Regions from separate parts of the Microbulbifer discodermiae genome, predicted to be linked through region 1. Evidence: predicted binding sites of a transcription regulator. Region 1 holds the regulator's gene; each other region holds the start of a gene.
What was found. Region 1 encodes LexA, which represses DNA repair genes until DNA is damaged. Its sites were predicted from a motif close to ACTGTNTNTANANACAGT; they were not measured.
Positions count from the first base shown of each region.

Region 2: the regulator LexA is predicted to act here: its motif matches at 1,767-1,784, upstream of recN (DNA repair protein RecN).
Region 3: the regulator LexA is predicted to act here: its motif matches at 1,381-1,398, upstream of ruvC (crossover junction endodeoxyribonuclease RuvC).

Region 1 is NZ_JBFLAB010000004.1:26,637-29,895, reverse strand. It holds gene topA (type I DNA topoisomerase) at 1-272, shown strand, start outside; gene AB1S50_RS02185 (DUF6586 family protein) at 269-757, shown strand; gene AB1S50_RS02180 (hypothetical protein) at 870-1,124, shown strand; gene lexA (transcriptional repressor LexA) at 1,210-1,815, opposite strand; gene AB1S50_RS02170 (LOG family protein) at 1,980-2,618, shown strand; gene AB1S50_RS02165 (TetR/AcrR family transcriptional regulator) at 3,119-3,259, shown strand, end outside.
Region 2 is NZ_JBFLAB010000049.1:10,966-14,224, forward strand. It holds gene recN (DNA repair protein RecN) at 3-1,670, opposite strand; gene grpE (nucleotide exchange factor GrpE) at 1,935-2,576, shown strand; gene dnaK (molecular chaperone DnaK) at 2,700-3,259, shown strand, end outside.
Region 3 is NZ_JBFLAB010000007.1:75,600-78,858, reverse strand. It holds gene ruvA (Holliday junction branch migration protein RuvA) at 211-819, opposite strand; gene ruvC (crossover junction endodeoxyribonuclease RuvC) at 838-1,368, opposite strand; gene AB1S50_RS04275 (YebC/PmpR family DNA-binding transcriptional regulator) at 1,513-2,256, opposite strand; gene aspS (aspartate--tRNA ligase) at 2,306-3,259, opposite strand, start outside.

The sequences.
Region 1 (3,259 bases):
TCAAGGAACTGCTGCCACACCAGAGCGAGATAGATCCCAAGTACAGTTTTCTCTTTTCCGCACCCACTGAAGACGATCAGGGACGCGATACGGTAGTGCGCTTTAGCCGCAAGACCCAGGAGCAGTATGTGCAGTCCGAGGAGGACGGCAAGGCGACGGGCTGGCGAGCTTTTTATCGCGACGGCCGGTGGCAGGCGGAGGCCGGTAGCAAGAGTCCGGCGGCAAAGCGCAAGCCGGCGGCCAAGAGGAAATCGGCCTCCCGTTCCGGATGAGCAATCCCTATACCGGCACTGTAACCTCGGCGCTGCGCAAGAGCGAGCTGCTGTTGGCGGGGCGGCCGGCCCAGGGGTTGCAGGCCGCGGCACTGCGGGAGGCGGCACTGATGCAGCTGTGGAGGGCATACCTGGCTTATCTGGCAGAGCTGTCGTTTCAATTGCAGCTGGGCCTGGAGCCTCAATCCGCCGCAGAGCTGCAGCAGCGCCTGCAAGCCAGCGCTAAAGCCAGTGGGGAAGTGGCTGAGCTTATCGCCCTGGAGGAGGATCCCTGCAGCTGGTTGTCCCAGCTGTTGGCCTGCTGGCGGTTGCTGTGGCGCCCGGGGAAGGCTAACGCCGGGGCGCAGGTGGGTGTTGATCTTATTTCCACCGGTAATCGTGCGACGGCCAATCCCGAATCACTGAACGACGTTAGGTTGCGGGCCTGGCACCTGGCGTTGCAAGAGCTGGTACAGAGGCACCGGGCCCATACCGAGGAGTGGTAACTCCGCCGTCCGCTTTCCATCCCCAGAGTCTTTACACGGATCTGTCGTGAACGACTGCCCCCCCGTATGTTACACTGCCCCACAAGATGCCGTGTCAAAAGGGGAGAATTGCATGTCCTCCGAAACGTTTGAAATCATTGAGCTGGCCAATGGCGATATAGCGCTGCGCCGCGCCGGCCACAGGGAGGACCCGCTGGTGCGCATTCACTTTTCGGAGGAGAGTCTGCACTTTTTGCGCGAGCACAAAATCATCATTGCGCGCGCAATGCTGGAAGCGGGTATCGAGGCGGTGCAGAATATCGGCGATTCGGATGTGGACTTTATCGATGAAGAGGAAGTGGAGCCGGTCAACCACACCATCCATTGAGGGTGAACAATACCCGTCAGTACGGCATCCCGGCTAGGGAGCGCAAGGCAAGGGTGGGCGGACAGGCCGCCTCCACTTGTAAAGCTCAGGGGCTCTGTCGTATCACGCCTACAGCCAACCCTTCGATGGCAAAATTTTTGTCCCGCATGTCCACCTGGATCACGTCAAAATCCTCGTTCTCCGGCAGTAGCTGGACCATTGCCTGATTGCCTTTGCGCCGAAATCGCTTGACGGTCACCTCGTCCTCAATGCGCGCCACCACTATCTGGCCATTGCGTACCTGGTCAGTGCGCTGCACCGCCAGCAGATCGCCGTCCAAAATCCCCGCGCCGCGCATACTCATGCCGTGGACCCGCAGCAGATAGTCCGCCGGGGGGTGGAAAAAGTCTGAAGGCAATTCGCAGTAATCCTCGATGTTCTCCTCCGCCAGAATGGGATTGCCGGCTGCCACCCGGCCCACAACCGGCAAGCCTGGCTGGTAGTCGGGAATGCGGATTCCGCGCGAAGCACCGGCCACCATCTCGATAGCCCCCTTGCGCGCCAACGCTTTGAGGTGCTCCTCCGCCGCATTGGGGGAGCGAAAACCCAGTTCCTGGGCGATTTCAGCGCGGGTTGGGGGGTATCCGGTCTCGTCCAGATAGGACTTGATCAATTCCAGTACTTGCGCCTGACGGGCAGTGAGGTTGGTCATGTGATCACCTGTCGTGTTTCTGTATTTATATACAGTTGCTGTGATTATATACAGATTTGCCTGCTGCGCAATGTTTGGCGCCCGACGGCTAACTGCTGCTAAAGTGGAACGGGACAGGTTGTAAAATTTGCGTTTAATTGCGCGACAAGAAAGGAACTATAACAATGCTTGATGCGAAAATGCCCGAAGCGTGGCGCGTTCTGCGCATCCAATCGGAACTGGTGGACGGGATCGAGCGGCTGATTGCTCTGAACGGCGCCGTGACTGTTTTCGGTGGGGCGAGATTTACCGAGGATAGTGCTGAGTACCAACAGGCTGTCAGGTTGGGAGAATTGCTGGCCGCGGAGGGAGTACCGGTGATTACCGGTGGTGGGCCGGGTTTGATGGAAGCGTGTAATCGCGGCGCCTACCCCCAGAAGGGCAAGTCTATCGGTTTGAATATTGAACTGCCGTTTGAACAGTTACCAAACCCCTATCAGGATATCAGCCTGAATTTTCGCTACTTTTTTGTACGTAAATTTATGTTTGTTAAACACGCCGTTGGCTTTGTCGGCATGCCCGGGGGTTATGGAACTCTGGATGAGCTGTTCGAGGCATTGACCCTGGTACAGACGCAGAAGGTGCGGCGCTTTCCGATTGTGCTGGTAGGTAAAAGTTACTGGTCGGGACTGCGGGACTGGCTGGTGGACACGGTGCTGGAGCGCCACTGCATCGATGCCACTGACCTGGATCTGTTCAGAACTGTGGATACAGTGGATGAGGCCGCGGAGCTGATTCTCCATTATATTCGCGAGCGGGAATAGCAGTTCCCCACCAAGTGCCAGCGATCCATTGGTTGGCGGCGGGCCGCCAGCTGAGGGCGGAATTTGTCCGAAAAGCCACGGATGTTATAGCGGCAGCTCCAGTTGGTTTGTGACCTCGGCGGATATTGCATGCTGCCATTTGCGTGCACGGTTTCAGGCCCGGTGATGGCAGGTTCTGGTAGTGCACCTGTCCAGCCTTCAGAGCCCCTGTTCCTGTCCTGGCTTCCTGTGAGGCTCTTTCTATCCCGACTGCCCCTAACAGCTTGTTGAAAAGACCCTCCCTGGCTTTCCGCAACCCTGGTTTGCGACGCAGGTCCGCAAGCCCTCCACTACAAATCAAGCAGTTACATACTCGATTCGCGACCCGAACATCCCTGTTCGGGACAGCAGGCTGCGGGTGTTGATATTACTGCCCGGCGCCGCTAGTGGCCACAGGGTGGGCGGGTTATGCTAATCTGCATCAGAACCGAACAACTGTTTTAATTGGTGGTTTGAATTTCATGAGCCAGCCGGACACCGTTACCCGAATTCTGGATGCGGCAGAAGTGTTGTTCGCCGAAAGAGGCTTTACCGAGACTTCTCTGCGCACCATTACCAGCACTGCGGGGGTAAACCTCGCGGCGGTCAATTATCATTTCGGT
Region 2 (3,259 bases), on a different contig from region 1:
CGTCAGGCCCGGGTCAGCATTTCCCCGGCGTGAGCCAGCGACTGTTCGGTGGCCTCGCCGCCCAGCATGCGCGCCACTTCAGCGCGGCGCTCGCCATCCCCCAGTTCCCGCAGCGACACCAGAGCCGCTTTTCCGCTGCTGTGCTTTTCCACCAGGTAGTGGCGGTGTGCCCGCGCGGCCACCTGGGCCAGGTGCGTCACGCAGATGACCTGGCCGCTGCGGTCGTTGCGGGATTCGCCCAGTTGGCGCAGCAGGCGGCCGACCACATCCCCGGTGGCACCGCCGATACCCACATCCACCTCGTCAAATACCAGGGTGGGGGTGCGGGAGGTCTGGGCGGTGACGACCTGAATGGCCAGGCTTACCCGCGACAGTTCGCCACCGGAAGCGATTTTGCCCAGGGGTCGGGAGGGCTGGCCCGGGTTGGTGGCAATCAGAATTTCCACTTCTTCCAGGCCGGTGGCAGCGGGTTTTTCCAGGGGCTGCAGGGCCAGCTCCACCCGCGCGTGGGGCATGGCGAGGTCCGCCAGCTGGCGGTTGACCGCTTGCGCCAGGGATTCTGCCGCTTTGGTTCTCAGGGCGCTCAGCCTGGTGGCCGTGTCGCGGTAGTGCCGCTCCAAGTTGGCGCAGGTCTCTGCCAGCTTGTCCAGGGCATCCGGGGTTCCCATCTCATCCAGTTCCGCCTGCAGCTGCTGTTGCAGTCCCAACAGCTCATCCGGCTGCACCCGATGCTTGCGCGCCGCCTGATAGATGGCGCTCAGGCGCTCCTCGACTTCGGCGAGACGCTCCGGGTCCATCTCGAAGCGGTCGATATGGCGGGAGAGGCTGCTACTGGCTTCATCCACCTGGATGCGGGCACCGTCGAGCATCTGCGCCACTTCGGCCAGTGCCGCCGGCTGTTCCGGCATGGCCGACAACAGCTGTAGCGCGCGGTGGAGCTGTTCGGCGATATCCCCTTCACCCCCGTTCAGCAGGGCGGCCAGCTGATAGCTGCCGTTGAGGATCTGGCCGGCGTTGGCCAGCTGGCGCTGTTCACTTTCCAGTTGTGCTATCTCCTCCCCCTGCAGATCCAGTTGCTGCAGTTCCTCCAGTTGATATCGCAGCAATTGGCGCCGGGCCTCGGTTTCCTCGGCGCTGTCGGCGAGGCTGCGGTAGCGCTGGTAGTGGTCCCGCCAGCTTTTGTAGCGGCTGCGGGTCTCGGCTGTCAGCTCCTGGGCCTGGGCGAATTCGTCCAGCAGGCGGCGGTGGGTATCCCTTTTCAGCAGCGATTGATGCTCGTGCTGGCTGTGGATATCGATCAGCTGCTCGCCGAGGGCGCGCAGTTGCAGCAATGTCACCGGCTGTCCATTGATATAGGCGCGCGAGCGCCCGTCGGCGCCGATGGTGCGGCGCAGAATGACCTCGCTGCCGGTATCCAGTTCCTGTTCTTCAAGCCAGGCGGACGCCTCGGGGTGGCCGCTGATGTCGAAGGTTGCGTGGATATCCGCCCTGGGGGCGCCGGCGCGCACCAGCTCCGCACTGCCGCGGTCGCCCAGCGCCAGGCCAAGGGCGTCCAGGGTGATGGACTTGCCCGCTCCCGTCTCACCGGTCAGGGCACTTGTGCCCGGGCCGAATTCCAGCTCCAGCTGGTCCACTAGGGTGAATTGGCTGATCGACAGGTGCAGCAACATAGAAACGGCTTCCCGTGGCTCTTGTTATCGTGAGCGGGCGGGGCGCCAGAACTGGGATAATCGCGCCGATCCGGCATCTCCGCCCCGCCGCCGACTAGTGGCTGTTTATACAGTATTTGTTCTGCCCCCGCCACCTTGGCGGCGCAGTGCCAAACAGCGCCAAAATACCCCTTGAAGATTGCGGATAAGGCCCCATATTGCACAGCAACGCCCACACTGGGGCAGATTTCCATGTAACTGACAATCCACGCGACGGAGACAGCAGTGGCCAGAGAGCGCAGCGAAGAAGACCAGATCGAACAGGGGGCGGCGGATACAGAGTCGCTTGGCGCGGACACAGATACGGCGGAGGAGAGTGTGGCTGCCGACCTCGAGGAGCCTACGGAGGAGGCGCAGCACCAGGCCGAGGAGGCCCTGCACGCGGCTTCGGAAAGTCCCGAGGCACTGCAGGAGGAGATCATCGGCCTGCGCGAACAGCTGGCTATACAGAAAGACCTGGCCATAAGGGCGCAGGCGGAGGCGCAGAATGCCCGCCGCCGCGCACAGCAGGATGTGGAAAAGGCGCACAAGTTCGCGGTCGAGCGACTGCTGCAGGATCTGTTGCCGGTGGTGGACAACCTGGAGCGAGCGCTCACCAGCATCGATGTGGACGACGAGGCCAACAAGGCGGTGGTGGAGGGTATCGAACTCACCCACAAGTCCTTTTTGGACACCCTGAACAAGTTTTCGGTGGAGGTGGTGGACCCGGTGGGGGAGCCTTTCGACCCGGAGTTGCACCAGGCCATGACCCAGATACCCAATGGTGATGTAGAGCCAAACACGGTGCTGGAGGTGTTCCAAAAGGGGTATCGGCTCAACGGTCGCCTGGTGCGTCCGGCTTTGGTGGTGGTCAGCAAGGCGCCCTAGGCGAATCTGCGGTGCGGCCTTGATTTTTACCGGCCGGCACCAATATAGCTGACATCAGAGGATTTATTCGCGCACGGCAGACAGAACAGAAGCGGCGGTGTGCATCAAACGAGGATTGTACAAATGGGAAAAATTATCGGCATCGACCTGGGCACCACCAACAGCTGTGTAGCGGTATTGGATGGCGACAAGGCGCGCGTGATCGAGAATGCTGAGGGCGATCGCACAACCCCCTCCATCGTCGCCTTTACCGACGACAACGAGATACTGGTGGGTCAGTCCGCCAAGCGCCAGGCGGTCACCAACCCCCAGAATACCCTGTTCGCGGTCAAGCGTCTGATCGGCCGCAAATTCAAGGACGATGTGGTGCAGAAAGACATCACCATGGTGCCCTACAAGATTGTCGAAGCCGACAACGGCGATGCCTGGGTAGAGGCGAAAGGTGACAAGAAGGCGCCGCCCCAGGTCTCCGCCGAAGTTCTGAAGAAGATGAAAAAGACCGCCGAGGACTTTCTCGGTGAAAAGGTGGATGCCGCGGTGATCACCGTGCCGGCCTACTTTAACGACTCCCAGCGCCAGGCCACCAAGGATGCCGGCCGTATTGCCGGCCTGGACGTCAAGCGCATTATCAACGAGCCCACGGCGGCGGCGCTGGCCTACGGTCTGGACAAGAAGGGCGGCGA
Region 3 (3,259 bases), on a different contig from region 1:
CTCTCCTCGTGCCTCGATTGGCACTTTTTATGTCACAACGGGACCTAGCAGGTTGTTGAAAAAGGCATCCTGCCTGTTTCAAAACACGAAAAGCGAAAAATGTGATTTTCACTTTTCTTCCAAAATCAACGACTTAGGCGTCGTCGATTTTGCCGGAACATCCATATTCCGGTACCAGGCTGTCGAAATTCTGCGAATTTCGACAGCCTGCTAGGCAGGGGCCATGCTTTTCAGGGCCAGCCGGATCAGCGTGGCGCTGTCGGCATCCGGCGCCTGCTTATTGGCGCGTGCGACCATTTTGGCCGCGTCGACGGGCTTGTAGCCCAGCGCGGTCAGGGCGATCTCCGCCTCACTGGCGCTATCGACCCGGACCCTTTCTGTGCTGGCCACAGCGATATTGTCGCCATCGCCGGGTTGGGGCGCCAGCTTGTCGCGCAGCTCGATGATAAGGCGCTCGGCGGTTTTCCTGCCCACACCCGGCAGCTTCACCAGCGCGGCTACATTGTCCTCCGCCACACAGCGGGACAGGGAGGCGGCGTCGAGGCCGGAGAGAATCGCCAGCGCCATTTTTGGCCCGACACCGTTGACTTTGATCAGTGTGCGAAAGAGTTGGCGGTCCGCCTCGTGAATAAAACCGTAGAGTTGTTGTGCGGTCTCGGAAACTGCCAGGTGTGTGTACAGTTGCACCCTCTGCCCCAGCGGTGGCAGCTCGAATATGGTGGTCATGGGCGCGAGCAGTTCGTAACCCACACCCTGCACGTCCAGCAGCAACAGGGGCGGCTGCACCACCGCCAGGCTGCCATTCAGTCTTCCTATCATCTTATTGTCCGTTTTCCGTCAAGAGACACTCAGGCGGCCGCGGCGAAACCGGCTTGTACTGCCGGTAGCGGTTTGCACCAGTGTCTGTATGGTGTGCAGATGGCACAGGGCCACAGCGAGGGCATCCGCCGCATCTTCCTGCGGGCTGGCAGGCAGCTGCAGCAGGGTTTTGACCATATGCTGCACCTGCAGCTTGTCCGCCGCGCCACTGCCGACCACCGCCTGCTTGACCTTGCGCGCTTCGTATTCCGCCACCTCCAGGTCCGCCTGGGCGGCGGCAACGATGGCTGCGCCGCGGGCCTGCCCAAGTTTCAGCGCCGAAGCGGCGCTCTTGGACATGAATACGTTTTCGATTGCCACCTGGGTGGGCCGATACTGGTCGGCGATCTGGCTCACGGCATCAAAAATAAGTTTGAGGCGCTCCGGCAGGGCCGCATCCGGGATGCGAATCACACCGCTGGCGACATAGCGGGCCTTGCCCCGCCCAACATCAATCAGGCCGTAGCCGGTCTTGCGCGAGCCGGGATCTATTCCCAGAATCCGAGTCACCGCAGACTATCCCCTGTACATTTATACAAATAGTGGGCCCGAGTGTCCCAAGGCAAAGCAATACCGTCAAGGCAATTGTGCACAACTGCGGGACACGGGCACTACCCCGACAGGGACGGCAGGGGGGAGAGGAAGCAGCCGGTATCAGGCCAGCTGTGCCATCACCTCGTCGGGGATATCGGCGTTAGTGTAGACATTCTGCACATCGTCCAGGTCTTCCAGCATATCCACCAGCGCCAGCACCTTCTCGGCACCTTCCCGGTCCAGTGGCACTGTAGTGGAGGGGACCATGGCGATTTCGGCTCCGGCGGGGGTAAAACCAGCCTCTGTCAGCGCATCCTTGACCGACAAATAGTCCTGGAATTCGGTGGTGACCTCGACACTGTTGTCGTCGTTGGCAACTATGTCGTCGGCGCCCGCCTCCAGGGCGGCTTCCATCAGGGCATCCTCATCGACGCCCGGCTGGTAGTAAATCTGCCCCTTGCGGGAAAAGAGATAGGCCACCGAACCATCGGTGCCCAGGTTGCCGCCGCGTTTGCTGAAGGCATGGCGCACTTCCGCCACGGTGCGCTTGCGGTTGTCGGTCAGGCACTCCACCAGTACCGCCACGCCACCGACGCCATACCCCTCATAGGTGACCGCCTCATAGTTTTCACCATCGCTGTTGCCAGCGCCGCGGGCTATGGCTTTGTCGATGGTATCGCGTTTCATATTGGCGCCCAGCGCCTTGTCGATAGTGGCCCGCAGAGCCGGATTGTCATCCGGGTTGGCACCGGCTTTGGCGGCTACCGTCAGTTCGCGAATAATCTTGGTGAAAACCTTGCCCCGCTTGGCGTCCTGGGCCGCCTTGCGGTGCTTGATGTTGGCCCATTTACTGTGTCCCGCCATCTCTATCTCTCCGCTCTATCGCCTTTGCCACCGAAACCGGCCGGGGTATCTAACTGATCTGCTTTTCCTGCTGGCGCAGGCGGATATTCAGCTCGCGCAGCTGCTTCGCGTCCACCGCACCGGGGGCATCGGTCATGACACAGGCGGCACTCTGGGTTTTGGGGAAGGCGATCACGTCGCGAATGGAGTCGCTGCCGGTCATCAGCATCACCAGGCGATCGAGGCCAAAAGCCAGGCCGCCGTGGGGCGGTGCACCATATTTGAGCGCGTCCAGCAGGAAACCGAATTTTTCCCTCTGCTCCCCCGCGTCTACCCCGAGAATACGGAACACCGTTTGCTGCATGACCTGATCGTGGATACGGATGGAGCCCCCCCCCAATTCGGTGCCGTTGAGCACCATATCGTAAGCCCGGGACAGTGCCGCGAGCGGATTTTGCTCCAGCGCCTCCGGTGCACAGGACGGCGCCGTGAAGGGGTGGTGCAGCGAGGTGAGACTGCCGTCGTCGGCCTCTTCGAACATGGGGAAGTCCACCACCCACAGCGGCGCCCAGTCACAGGTGTACAGGTTCAGGTCCGCGCCCAGTTTGCAGCGCAATGCACCCAGCGCCTCGGCAACTATCCTGCCCTTGTCGGCGCCGAAAAAAATCAGGTCGCCGTTTTCCGCCGCCATCCGCTCGACAATCGCCGCACGGGTCCGGTTGGGCAGGAACTTGACGATGGGCGACTGCAGGCCATTCTCCAGGTCGGACTTGTCATTGACCTTGATATAAGCCAGGCCTTTGGCGCCGTAGATGCCGACAAACTTGCCGTAGTCGTCGATCTGCTTGCGGGTCAGCTTGTGGTTGCCCCCCGGCACTTTCAGCGCGGCGACACGCCCTTTGGGATCGTTGGCCGGGCCGGAGAACACCTTGAAGTCCACCTCCCGCATCAAGTCCTTGATTTCCACCATCTCCAGCGGGATACGCAGATCCGGCTTGTCGGAGCCGAAACGCTCCATGGCTTC